DNA from 4 places in the Corynebacterium sp. L4757 genome. Region 1 is predicted to be linked to each of the others. Evidence: riboswitches for the same ligand, from Rfam matches in the RefSeq annotation. Region 1 holds a riboswitch; each other region holds the start of a gene.
The links. Region 1 has a riboswitch for thiamine pyrophosphate ahead of thiM (hydroxyethylthiazole kinase). Riboswitches for the same ligand answer to the same signal wherever they lie in the genome.

Region 1 (3,207 bases):
CGATGGCCCCGCCACGACCTTCGATAATGGCTTTGCCGGGTTTTGGGTTCCGCGCGGAAGCGCCGGTACCATCACGGTGAATTACCAGGGATTAGAGGGCACAACGGAATTTGCCACGGGAACAGAAGACGCAACGTGTATCACCGATTTGCGCCTTAGCTAGGGTGTGAAGCCCACACTTGTTTTATGGCTGCGGCAAAAGCGTCAATGTCGTTTTCAGTGGTGTCGAAGGAGCACATCCAGCGCACTTCATTGCGTGTGGCATCCCAGTCGTAGAAGTGGAAGTTTTGGCGCAGTTCATCGGCAATGTCGTCGGGCAGGGTGGCAAAGACCGCATTAGATTCGGTGGTTTGGGTAAATTTCAAGCCCGGTAGGTTCGCTTCTTCCAGGGAGCTGCGTAGGCGCTTGGCCATCGCGTTGGAATGACGAGCGTTATTAAGCCACACGTCGCCTTCATATAGGGCGATGATTTGTGCGGAGATAAACCGCATTTTGGAAGCTAATTGCATCGATAGTTTGCGCACAAACGGCAACGCCTCCGCGCCACCGACTAGCGCATCGGGGTTAAGAATTACCACGGCCTCAGCCCCGAGTGCACCATTTTTGGTTCCACCCAGGCTTAAAACATCCACGCCAGCCTCGGTAGTAAAAGCAGACAGCGGCAGCCCGAGTGTTGCGGCCGCATTTGAAAGACGCGCACCATCCATATGCAAGGCCATGCCGCGGGCATGGACATGATCTGCCAATGCGCGGATTTCTTCGGGGGTATAGCAGGTACCCATCTCTGTGGTCTGCGAAATGGAGACCACCAGTGGCTGCGCGCGGTGTTCATTGCCAAAGCCCCAGGCTTCACGGTCGACGAGTTCTGCGGTGAGTTTGCCATTGGCAGTTGGCACTGGCAATAACTTGATGGAACCCATGCGTTCGGGTGCGCCGCCTTCATCGACATTGATGTGCGCAGTCGCAGCACAAATCACCGCGCCCCACCGCGGCAGCAACGCCTGCAAGCCCACCACGTTTGCGCCAGTTCCGTTAAAAACCGGATACGCGGTGGCGGTGGAGCCAAAATGTTTCACGATGACATCGTCAAGCAATGCCGTGTACTCATCCGCCCCATATGCCGCCTGGTGCCCGCCGTTAGCTGTCGTCAACGCCGCCAGTACCTCCGGGGCAATGCCGGAATAATTATCGGAAGCGAAACTGTGCGCTTGTACGTTATGCAAGGATTTCACGCGGGACTCCTTCGAGATTCTTCGGCTCTGCAGAAAACCGTACACCGCACCGAACTCGCGCGATAAAAATTTCTCCCCCGGCATGTTCTGATATTAAAAGTTATTGCCGGGACACGCGGCCTGGGCTAGTGTGGTGCGTTAAGACACGGGGTGCCGTAAAGACCGGCTGAGATAACACCCGTCGAACCTGATCTAGTTAGTACTGGCGAAGGGATTGTCCGGATGAAACTGGCTGTGCGCGGATACCATTGGTGTCCTATTGAGCGCTGCGGTGATGCTGCACATTCTTCTTCGTCAGAGGAAGAAAGCGAAAGGCCATGACCTTATCTTTTGCCGCAGCATTGCTCGGTGAACTACGCGCGCACAATCCTTTGGTGCAGTGCATAACCAATTCGGTGGTTACCAACTTCACCGCCAATGTGGTGCTTGCTATCGGGGCGGCACCAGCGATGACGGACATCGTCGGGGAAGCAGGCCCTTTCGCCCGGGTCGCGGGCGGGGTACTGGTGAATTTGGGAACCCCCACGCCGGAGCAGCGCCTAGCGATGGAAGAAGCCGTCGCCGCCGCCAACGAATCTGCAACACCGTGGGTGTTGGATCCAGTGGCGATTGGCGCTTTGCCCATTCGCACGGCCTTGGCGCAGAAACTCGCGCCGCAAACCCCGTTTGCGATTCGCGGTAATGCCTCTGAGATTCTTGCCCTGACAGGGGAAGGAGCCGGCGGCAAGGGCGTGGAGTCCACGGATTCCACAGAAGCCGCCGCGCCGGGCGCGATTGCTTTGGCGCAGCGTCTCAACACCGTGGTGGCGGTATCCGGGCCGGAGGATTTCATCACCGATGGTACGCGCGTTATCCGCGTGGCTAACGGCGATGAGCTTTTAACCAAAGTCACCGGCGGCGGTTGTGCGCTGGGCGCGTTGATAGCTGCGTTCGCTGCGGTGCGCGGGACAAATTCCCCAGTCGAGGCAGTCGCCGCCGCGCATGCAGTCTACGGCATTGCAGCCGAACAGGCCGCCGCGCAAGCAGCAGGTCCAGGGTCTTTCGCAGTTTCGCTTATCGATGCCCTCTCCACCCTCACCCCGTCCGCCATCTCCTCGGAGCAGCGCATCCGGGAGTACGCGGCATGAGCAGCAACCAGGATTATGGCATCTATTTAGTCACCGACCCGGTGCTGTGTGGAACCCGCGGCGTAGTGGAAACTGTACGTCTGGCCGTGGACGGTGGCGTGCAAACGGTGCAGCTACGCGATAAAAATGCCAGCTTTGACCAGCAGCTATCCCAACTAGATCAGCTCGCAGCTGTCATCGATGGCCGCGCGAAGCTAGTGATCAACGACCGCCTCGATGTCGCCGTCGAAGCTCAAAGGCGTGGCATTGCCATCGACGGTGTGCACCTTGGTCAAGGTGACGAAGCGGTCCTGACCGCCCGCGAAGCCCTTGGAGCGGGCGCCGTCATCGGACTTACCGCCAATACCGAAGATCACCTCGCTGCCGTTGCCGCACTTCCCGCAGGCACCGTGGATTATGTCGGCGTCGGTGTTATCCGGCCGACTTCTACCAAGCCGGATCATCCACCAGCACTGGGCATCGCGGGCTTTGCGCACCTGACCGCGTTGTCATCAGCGCCGACCGTGGCCATCGGTGGTGTCCTCCAAGAAGACATCGCTGATCTGCGATCCGCTGGAGCCGCAGGCGTCTGCTTTGTCTCCGCGCTATGTGCTGCCGAGGATCCCGAGCATGTCGCCCGCAGCATGGCCGAATCCTGGAAGGAATAAAGAAAACCGTGAAAACTACATCAATTTCTCTTCGCACCATCGCCGCAGCCGGCGTCCTTGCTCTTGCTACCTTGCTGACTAGCTGTGCGGGAGGTGATGCGGCGGAGGAGGCATCGACAAGCAATGCGAAAACCACCGTCCGCTTCGCGCTGGACTGGACACCGAATACCAACCACACCGGGCTGTATGTGGCGTTGAATA
Region 2 (3,207 bases), on a different contig from region 1:
CGGTTCTGGAGTACTTCAACAACTCCCACGGTTCCCGTAAGGGTCTGGCGGATACCGCTCTGCGTACCGCTGACTCTGGCTACCTGACCCGTCGTCTGGTTGACGTTGCTCAGGACGTTATCGTCCGCGAGGATGACTGTGGCACCCGCCAGGGTGTGCGCGTCCCAATCAGTGAGGAAATCGCTGAGGGCACCTACGCTGTCCACGAGCTGTGGGAGACCTCAGCATCGGGCCGCGTTGTGGCAACCGACGTCAAGGACTCTGAAGGCAACGTCGTTGCTGAAGCAGGCGCTGACCTGACCGAAGAGCTCACCGATAAGCTGGTTGCTGCTGGTATTCCACAGGTTAAGGTTCGTTCCGTACTGACCTGTCAGACCCCAGCCGGCGTGTGTGCGAAGTGCTACGGCAAGTCCATGGCTTCTGGCCAGCTGGTCGATATCGGCGAGGCAGTCGGTATTGTTGCAGCTCAGTCCATTGGTGAGCCTGGTACCCAGCTGACAATGCGTACCTTCCACCAGGGTGGTGTCGGTGGCGATATTACCGGCGGTCTGCCTCGTGTTCAGGAGCTTTTCGAGGCTCGTAACCCGAAGAACCGCGCACCAATCGCTTCCGTCGATGGCACCATCTCCCTGTCCGATGAAGGTAACTTCTGGACTTTGACCATCACCCCAGATGATGGTTCGGACAACGTGGTCTACGAGAAGCTGTCGAAGCGTCAGGGCCTGGCTCAGGTACGTCGCCCGATGGAATCTAACCCGAATGCGATGATCGAGCGCTCCCTGCGCGACGGTGACCATGTCACCACCGGTCTTCGTTTGATGCGTGGCGCTGCTGACCCACATGACGTGCTCGAGGTTCTCGGTCGTCGTGGTGTGGAGAAGCACCTCATTGATGAGGTTCAGGCGGTTTACCGTACTCAGGGTGTGGCTATCCACGATAAGCACATCGAGATCATCATCCGTCAGATGCTGCGTCGCGGTACTGTTATCGATTCCGGTAACACCGACTTGCTGCCAGGTACCTTGGTTGACCTTTCTGAGGCACGCCAGGTCAACGCTGGTATGCAGGCAGAGGGCAAGGAACCAGCTCAGCTGCGTTCTGAGATTATGGGTATCACCAAGGCTTCCTTGGCTACCGAGTCTTGGCTCTCGGCCGCATCCTTCCAGGAGACCACCCGCGTGCTTACCGATGCCGCTATTAACAAACGCTCCGATAAGCTCATCGGTCTCAAGGAGAACGTCATCATCGGTAAGCTGATCCCAGCTGGTACTGGTATCTCCCGTTACCGCAACATCTCCGTTAAGCCGACCGAGGCTGCCCGCAATGCGGCATACTCGATTCCGACTTATGGCGATTCCATCTACGGCGATGACGGCTTCGGTGAGTTCACCGGCGCTTCCGTCCCACTGGATGAGGACTTCACCTTCTAAGGTGTAATCTCCCGACACAACACCCCGAATGCGGCGTCGATGTTCCTGGTCAATCAGGGCATCGACGCCGCATTCGTCTTTCTTACCGCCATCTGGTAACTGTTATAGGCACAACATTCATTTACGGGTGCTCGCAAGCAATGTGCGGGCTGAGAGCCATAGCGCAGGCGTTATGGAAACCGTCGAACTTGAACCGGATAATGCCGGCGAAAGGATAAAGAAATGGCTACTTTAGCTAACCCTGCCCAAGCTCAAGCGCGTCGAACGCTCCAGTGGCGGGTTGTGGACATCATCGTTGCTTCCATCTTGGCCGTGGCCTGTGGTCTGGTCTTCGTACTGTGGAACTCAGTCGGCTATGCGTGGTTCATGGCGATGGACGCGCTCACTCCAGGTCTCGGCGGCATGGCCACCGGCGTGTGGCTCATCGGTGGCGTCATCGGCGCACTCATCATCCGCAAGCCTGGCGCAGCACTATATGTGGAGACTCTTGCTGCTACGGTCTCGGCAGTCTTTGGTTCCCAATGGGGACCAGAAACGCTCTATTCAGGACTCGCTCAGGGCATCGGCGTTGAAATCGTCTTCGCTATCTTCCTGTACAAGCGCTTCAGTCTCTCCGTAGCAGTCCTCGGCGGTATCGGTGCCGCACTCGGTGCCTACGTACTGGAGCTATTCACTTCCGCCAACATTGCCAAGTCACTGGAGTTCAATCTCATCTACTTAACGTGCCTGGTCATCTCCGGCGCGCTTCTTGCTGGCGCCTTGGGCTTCTACGCCGTGAAAGCGCTGGCCAAGACTGGCGCCCTGGACCGCTTCGCTGTAGGACGTGAGCAGCGCGCTAACTAAATGCCACAGATTTACACGTCAGGGCTGACCTGGCAGCACGCCGGACGCACCCAGCCCGCAATTAATAACGTCTCTTTGAGCATCGAGCACGGGGAACGTATTTTGCTCGCCGGTGACTCAGGTTCGGGAAAATCCACCCTGCTCGCGGCTCTTGCCGGCGTACTCGGCGGCGATGATGAAGGCACGCTAGTAGGGGAGTTGCACATTGATGCATCCACCGTCGGACTTGTCCTCCAAGACCCTGATTCCCAGGTGATCGCCTCCCGCATTGGCGACGACGTCGCTTTTGGCTGCGAGAATTTGGGCCTTGAGCGCGATGAGATTTGGCGCCGCGTCCACGCAGCGCTTGAGATGGTTGGATTGAACTTAGATATCAACCATCCCACCGCCAGGCTTTCCGGTGGGCAGAAGCAACGCCTGGCACTCGCGGGAGTCATCGCCATGGGTGCTGAGGTCATCCTGCTTGATGAACCCACCGCCAACCTGGACCCCGAGGGCGCCGCCGATGTCATCGCCGCAGTAGCGCACACGGTTCAAGAAACCGGCGCAACTCTGATCGTTATCGAGCACAATTACTCCGAATGGGAATCAGTTCTTCACCGCGCGCTGGTCCTTGAGCACGGCGAGATTACCTACGATGGCGACATCGGACCTGCCATCGCCGCCCGCCGCGTCACGGGGTTACCGCAATCTCAGCCAGTGCCTGCCGATGCCCCCTCAGCCCTCTGGTCCACCGACCTCGTCTGCCGCTTTGGGCCACCGCGCACACTAGCAGTACCGGAAGGAGCTTCAACGGTTATTACCGGCGCAAACGGCTCCGGGAAGACCACCTGGTTGATGACCATGGCGGGGCTAATTCCACCGGTGTCCGGAGAGATTGGCTACGCAGCCAGTATTCACAAAGGTCTAGCCCCAAATCCACACAAATGGTCAT
Region 3 (3,207 bases), on a different contig from region 1:
CCGGAACTACACGGATGGCATCACGCAGCAAAGCATGGACCGCCGACGTACTGGGATGTGGTTGGTCCTCACGGCTGGTGGCACCGATGGTGACCGTGCCGTCTTCGCGCGGGATGACATAGATGGGTCTATCTTCCACAAATCCGCGAATCACGCGCGTGGTCAACGGCTGTAAAGATTCCGGTACGCGCACGCGCAGCACATCGCCATAAACCGGGCGCAGTTGTAAAGGATGCTCTCCCTCAAACCACCCGGTGATGTGTGCAGCGCCCAAGCCGGCGGCCAGAACCACCTTGTCATCAGGGCCCACTTCAATGACCTCGCCTGATTCCAACCTCACCGCAGCGCTGACACTGCCACCGGCACCGACAGGTTCTTGAGCAATAGCTACCACTTTCTTACGGATATGCTCGGCACCGCGGTTTAAGACGGCATCAAAAAGAGCGCGGGCGAAAAGCCGCGGGTCTAGCTGGTGGTCACCATCAATGAGTGCGGTGCGCGCAATCCGTGGGGACAGCGCTGGTTCTAGCTGCCGCGCTGCACGCGTGGTCAAAGCATCAATCTCTAAGCCTTCAGCCTGGATGTAGGAAATCAGGTCATTTAAGTGCTGCGCATCTGCTCTATCGGCACCAATGAGTAATGTGCCCTCGGTGCGATAGCCCGTGGGTAAGTCTGTATGTGCTGCAACGCGATGAATCAAGTCCGGATAAAGCTGCGCGGACTCCTTCATCAAAGGCACCAGGGATTGCTGCTGGTATTGCACCTCAGCTGTGGGCGCCAGCATTCCACCGGCATGATGGGTCGCACCAGAAATCGAGTCCGGATCGATGAGCGTGACCTCAAATCCGGCGTCCTGGAATTCAAAGCAGGTGGCAAGGCCAATAATGCCGCCACCAATGACTATCGCGCGGCTCATGCACAAACACCTGCCCGGCCAGCATCAAAGTCAGCAATAATCTGCCCAGCAAGGCTCTTGACCTGCTCAGAGCCTTGGTTATGAGCTTCGCTGAATGCACGTACCATCGCTACGCCATCAATCCCGGTTCCGGCAAGCGCCTTCACGTCGGAGGGTTGAACGTCGCCGATGGCGACCATCGGCAAGCGTGAAAGCTTAACCAGCTGCGGGTAGCCCTCAAGCCCGATGGGCGGGCGCCCGGAATCTTTGGTTGGGGTGGGACGAAATGGGCCTGCGCCGATATAATCAATGATGTCTGCGTGCTCATTGGCTTGGGTGACAAGCTCCGCGGTGCCGGTGGTCAGCCCGATGATTACCTCAGGTCCCAGCAGCTCACGCACCGCGGTGACCGGAATATCACTTTGCCCCACGTGCACACCGTGGACGGGAATCCCGCGGCGCATCAATATGGCGACGATATCCACGCGGTCATCAATAAGCACCCTGGTCTGCGGGTTGATATCCGCCACCGCCACAGCAATCTTTTCTGAAAGTTCCAGCAGGTGGCCTGCATCAATGGGCTTGGAACGAACTTGAATCACGCCCGCACCACCATGGGCGGCACTGCGGGCGGTGGCGATGATATCGGCATCACTGCCGTATCCGGTGATCATGTAGCAGCGCAGATCTAACGCAGGCACTAACATGCCCCTCTCTTCCTTCGACGGTATTAACCAACAGGTTCAAACGGTCCCGCGCTGCTTTAGCGCCATCTCAGCCCAATGCATTGGGCACCCGTTGAGGTACGTGGCAACCAGTCAAGCGCGCCTGGGTAGTTTTGTCAACAACATCACATCCACCGCGCCTGTAAGCTGGTCTTTCACTCTGATTAGAAGTGCGGCGATGAGCACAATTAACGTTTAGGTAAACCGCGAACTAACCAGACAAGAATTTTCTTTTCCCAAGTTGCCGGACCTTCGCGCAAGCCCCACGATGAATAACGTGAAGAAGTTTTCGCGCCGAACTATGCTCTATGCCGCTGGCACCACCACCGCAGCGGCAACCTTGACCGCTAGCAATTTCCCTGTTGCAACAGCGAACCGGCCCGAACCACAGCTTGCCCCGCCGCCCTTTGCCCACGGCGTGGCTTCCGGCGACCCAATATCCAATTCCATTGTCCTCTGGACGCGCATCACCGCGAATGAACCGCAGGTCAGCGTCGAATGGCAAGTTGCTGCCGATAGGGAGTTTGCCGCCATCGTGGCATCGGGAGCAGTGCTTACCGATGCCTCCTCCAATTACACCATCCACATCGACCCCTTGAATCTACAACCAGCGACGGTGTATTTCTATCGCTTCTTCGTGCGCTCAGGTGAATACGCCGGCACGGTCTCCCCGACTGGCCGTACCAAAACAGCACCGGCGCCCGGCACTCCTCTGGATGAATTGACCTTGGCTGTGGCCTCGTGTGCCAATTGGGAGTCTGGCTATTTCAGCGCCTACCGGGATATGGCCGAGCGCGCTGATGCTTTTGATGCCACGGTATTTCTCGGTGACTATATCTATGAATATGGCACCGGCGAATACGCCGGCAATGGCCCGGTACGCATTCATGATCCTCAGCATGAGATTGTCACCCTGGAGGATTATCGTCGCCGCTATGCGCAATATCGCACCGATACGAACCTGCAGGCAGCTCACGCGGCACTGCCGTGGATTGTAGTGTGGGATGACCATGAAACCGCTAATAATTCTTGGCGTGATGGTGCTGAAAACCATGACCCGGCAACGCATGGTTCCTGGCAATCTCGGCGCGATGCCGCGATGCAGGCCTATTTTGAGTGGATGCCCGTGCGCGCCACCAGTCCATCTGATAATGGCCATATCTACCGCTCTTTTACCTTCGGCAACTTGGCGGAGCTAACCATCATGGACCTGCGTACCTACCGCGATAAAGACACCACCGCATCCGTATCCACCGCGACTGATCCCAGCCGCACCATGTTGGGTGGCGAGCAATATCAGTGGCTGACCCGCAAGATTGAATCTTCGGATGTGGCCTGGAATGTGCTGGGCAATTCGGTGATGTTTTCCCCGCTCAACCTCATGACGCTGGAAGCCGATGCCCAGACATCCTCCGTGGCAGCAGTCTTAAGTGAAAATATCACCAACATGCCGCTCAATGGCGATCAGTGGGATGGCTACACCAATGAGCGCTCCCGCTTGTTGGATACCTTGGCCAGGCATAATCAGAACACCGGCGCGAATCCGCTTTTCCTCACCGGCGATATCCACACCGAGTGGGCGCATTC
Region 4 (3,207 bases), on a different contig from region 1:
CTCTCTGCGGTGGGCGCAGTGCACATCCCACCCCTGGGTTTCGAAGAAGTCGATGATCGAGGTGTACTTGTCGATCGCGGCGTCGCCCATCACATGGGTGTCGGCGTCGACGAGAGCTTTGAACGGGCCGGCGAGAAACATCTTTCGCGTCATCGTCACGGCTCCTTTCATGAGTCGAAGTGGTTAGCTCTACCGATCGGAACGAGGAGGGGCTGTTCTGCATCCCTACCCGCGCGGCCAGAGCTGGTGGAAGTGATGCAGGGGACCGTGACCTTGGCCGACGTCGAGGCGGTCGCTGGCAACGAGAGCGCCGTGCAGGTAGGTCTTCGCCCGTTCAACGCTTTCGGGCACGGTGTGGTCAGGTAGCAGTGCGGTGATCGCCGAGGACAAGGTGCAGCCGGTGCCGTGGTCGTTGAGGGTTTCGATCCTGGGAGAGGTGTAGGTGGAGATCCCGTCGGGGCCGGCGAGGTAGTCGACACTGACCGTCTCGTTCGTGAGATGCCCGCCTTTGAGTAGCGCCCACTGACAGCCAAGGCCACGCAGCCCGGTGGCCTGGTCCTCCATCTGCCCCAAGCGGGTGACATCTGTGGTGTCGAGGAGCACGGCGGCTTCGGGAAGGTTCGGGGTGATGATCGTGGCCAGTGGCACGAGCGTGTCTCGGATGGCTGCGACCGCATCGTCGTCCAACAGCCTGTCGCCGCTCTTGGCGACCATCACCGGATCAAGGACCACGGTCTCGGCTTCGTGGTATTGCAGGCGCTCGGCGATGACCTCGGCGATCGCGGCGTTGGCGACCATACCGATCTTTACCGCGTCGACGCGCACATCGTCGAACACTGCATCGATCTGCTCACCGACGAAAGAGGGATCAAGGGGCATGAACGAGCGCACACCGCGCGTGTTCTGTGCCACGACCGCGGTGATCGCGGCCATACCGTAGGTGCCCCTCGCTGAGAAGGCTTTGAGATCGGCGTGGATGCCCGCCCCGCCAGTGGGGTCGGTGCCTGCGATGGATAGGACGTTCTTGATCGTCATGCGTGCACTTCCTTCTGCTGCTGTGTGGCGGCGTAGCGGGCGACCTCGGCGACATCCTTGCTCAGAGTCAGGCGGGCCTCGTCGACCTCGTCGAGGGGGAACCAGCGTGCTTCGAGGGCGTCGTCGCCAGCGTGGGGTTGCCCCGAGCGCCACTGGCAGAGCACGGCGATAAGCACGTAGTGACTGTCCAACCGTCCAGTCTCGTCTCGGCTGAACGCGTCAACGGAAGTCAAAACACCGGTCGCCTGACCGATGATGCTGGTTTCTTCACCGAGTTCGCGTTCGGCGGCTTTGGTGATCGTTTCTCCGAATTCGATCTTCCCGCCCGGGAATCCCCAGAATCCTGCATCAGGAGGGTTCGCGCGACGCACCAAGAGGACATGGTCATCTTTGATGAGGACGGAAATGACCGCGACCCTCGGGCGCACCTCGACTGAGGACGTCGCGGGGCCGACAACAGAATGGGACACTGTAACCTCCTAATGGGGAGGCCAGCGAAGGAAAGAAGCCCTGCTAGACCAGTCCCTTCGCCGGCATGATCCGGATCAGGTTCTAGGGTCACCACGCTGACAACGTCCAGTGGTATCTCAGCCCCTTGACGGGACACCCCTCGGTGCAACCCGAATCTACCAGAGTGCCGTCACAGATACACCCTGCGCGGATTGCCCGCTGCGGGATGCTGGTGTTGGGATCGGCTGCGCACCTATCCAGTGCTGCGACTGTGCCCGATGGAGCAAGTGCCCGTCTCACGGGTGGAGTCACTGGTCGGTGTCGGCCTTGGACGGTAGAATGGAAGGTGTCGGGCGAGCATGAAGGAGGACAGGTCATGGCGACGACGAAGGCCCTGGAACAGGCCGAGATCGACCGGCTCGAAGCGCAGGGGTGGGATGTGCACTGCGCCCACCGCAGAGAGCACTGGGGCCGTGAGTTCATGGAACCCAGCGAATGCACACGCATCGACTACACGGAGATCGCCGCCTGCGACGTCTTCGTCGCGTTCCCCGGGGCGCTGGTCATCTCCATCCCGGTCTCGATTGTCGCCGGTATCGGACGCTCCGCTAAGGACGGGGTGCTCATCAAGGGTGGCGAATACCTGGAGACCTCCGCGAAGGTCGACACCGTGGTCGTCGACAAGACCGGCATCCTGACCAACGGCCGCCCCGAGCTGACCAACGTCGACGTCCTCGACTCTGCCTACTCGGATGATGAGGTGCTCACCCTGGCCGCCCGTGCCGAAACCGCCTCCGAGCACCCCCTGGCCGAGGCGATCATCCGCGGCGCGGAGAACAAGGGACTGACCATCGAAATGGTCGAGAAAGCCAAACCGGTCACCGGCAAGGGCATCATCGCGAAGATCGACGACCATACCGTCGCCGTCGGTTCCGCCGACATGCTCGACCACGCCCCGGACACCACCCGCATCCTTGAACTCAATGACCAGGGCAAGACCGCCATGTACGTCGGTGTCGACGGACGCGCCATCGGCATCGTCGCCGTGGCCGACACCATCCGTGACGACGCACCGGCCGCTATCCGATCGCTGCATGACAAGGGTGTGCGCGTGATCATGGCCACCGGTGACGCGCAGCGGGTGGCCCGCAACGTCGCCGCCGAACTCGGGGTCGACGAGGTCCGGGCCGAACTCATGCCCGAGGACAAGCTCACTATCGTCAAGGACCTGCAGGCCCAGGGCCGCACCGTGGCCATGATCGGCGACGGTGTCAACGACACGCCGGCACTCGCTCAGGCCGACATCGGCGTGGCGATGGGGGCCGCTGGCTCACCTGCCGCCATCGAGACAGCCGATATCGCCCTGATGGCCGACAAGCTCCCCCGCCTGCCGTACGCCCTGGGTCTGGCCCAGCGCACGGTACGCACCATGCGGGTCAATATCGCCATCGCCCTGGCCACCGTGGCGATCCTGTTGGTCGGTGTGCTGCTCGGTGGGGTGACCATGTCGATTGGCATGCTTGTCCACGAAGCTAGCGTCCTGATCGTCATCGCGATCGCCATGCTGCTGCTGCGCCCCACCCTGAAGAAAGACAAGGACCAGGCAGACGTCAGTACTGCTGACGCCGCGAAGGAGACGCTGAGCGCCTAACGACACAATCGCCACAGCCAGCCCCGCCGGTTTTCCTCCAGGTCTTCCCGGTGGGGCTTCCCCTGTGCACC

Region 2: linked by a shared signal. The riboswitch ahead of ACG98I_RS02985 (ECF transporter S component) and the one ahead of thiM (hydroxyethylthiazole kinase) in region 1 are both predicted to bind thiamine pyrophosphate.
Region 3: linked by a shared signal. The riboswitch ahead of ACG98I_RS12085 (thiamine phosphate synthase) and the one ahead of thiM (hydroxyethylthiazole kinase) in region 1 are both predicted to bind thiamine pyrophosphate.
Region 4: linked by a shared signal. The riboswitch ahead of ACG98I_RS11630 (NUDIX hydrolase) and the one ahead of thiM (hydroxyethylthiazole kinase) in region 1 are both predicted to bind thiamine pyrophosphate.

The regions. Positions count from the first base shown of each region.
Region 1 covers NZ_JBIMEN010000010.1:49,317-52,523, reverse strand. The annotation lists gene ACG98I_RS11520 (CueP family metal-binding protein) at 1-163, shown strand, start outside; gene ACG98I_RS11515 (threonine aldolase family protein) at 156-1,232, opposite strand; TPP riboswitch at 1,369-1,464, shown strand; gene thiM (hydroxyethylthiazole kinase) at 1,550-2,359, shown strand; gene thiE (thiamine phosphate synthase) at 2,356-3,006, shown strand; gene ACG98I_RS11500 (ABC transporter substrate-binding protein) at 3,015-3,207, shown strand, end outside.
Region 2 covers NZ_JBIMEN010000002.1:123,027-126,233, forward strand. The annotation lists gene ACG98I_RS02980 (DNA-directed RNA polymerase subunit beta') at 1-1,430, shown strand, start outside; TPP riboswitch at 1,544-1,662, shown strand; gene ACG98I_RS02985 (ECF transporter S component) at 1,653-2,273, shown strand; gene ACG98I_RS02990 (ABC transporter ATP-binding protein) at 2,274-3,207, shown strand, end outside.
Region 3 covers NZ_JBIMEN010000013.1:18,357-21,563, forward strand. The annotation lists gene thiO (glycine oxidase ThiO) at 1-916, opposite strand, end outside; gene ACG98I_RS12085 (thiamine phosphate synthase) at 913-1,602, opposite strand; TPP riboswitch at 1,594-1,704, opposite strand; gene ACG98I_RS12090 (alkaline phosphatase D family protein) at 1,889-3,207, shown strand, end outside.
Region 4 covers NZ_JBIMEN010000011.1:590-3,796, forward strand. The annotation lists gene ACG98I_RS11620 (nucleoside 2-deoxyribosyltransferase) at 1-153, opposite strand, end outside; gene thiD (bifunctional hydroxymethylpyrimidine kinase/phosphomethylpyrimidine kinase) at 226-1,035, opposite strand; gene ACG98I_RS11630 (NUDIX hydrolase) at 1,032-1,505, opposite strand; TPP riboswitch at 1,540-1,656, opposite strand; partial or broken gene ACG98I_RS11635 (heavy metal translocating P-type ATPase) at 2,033-3,136, shown strand.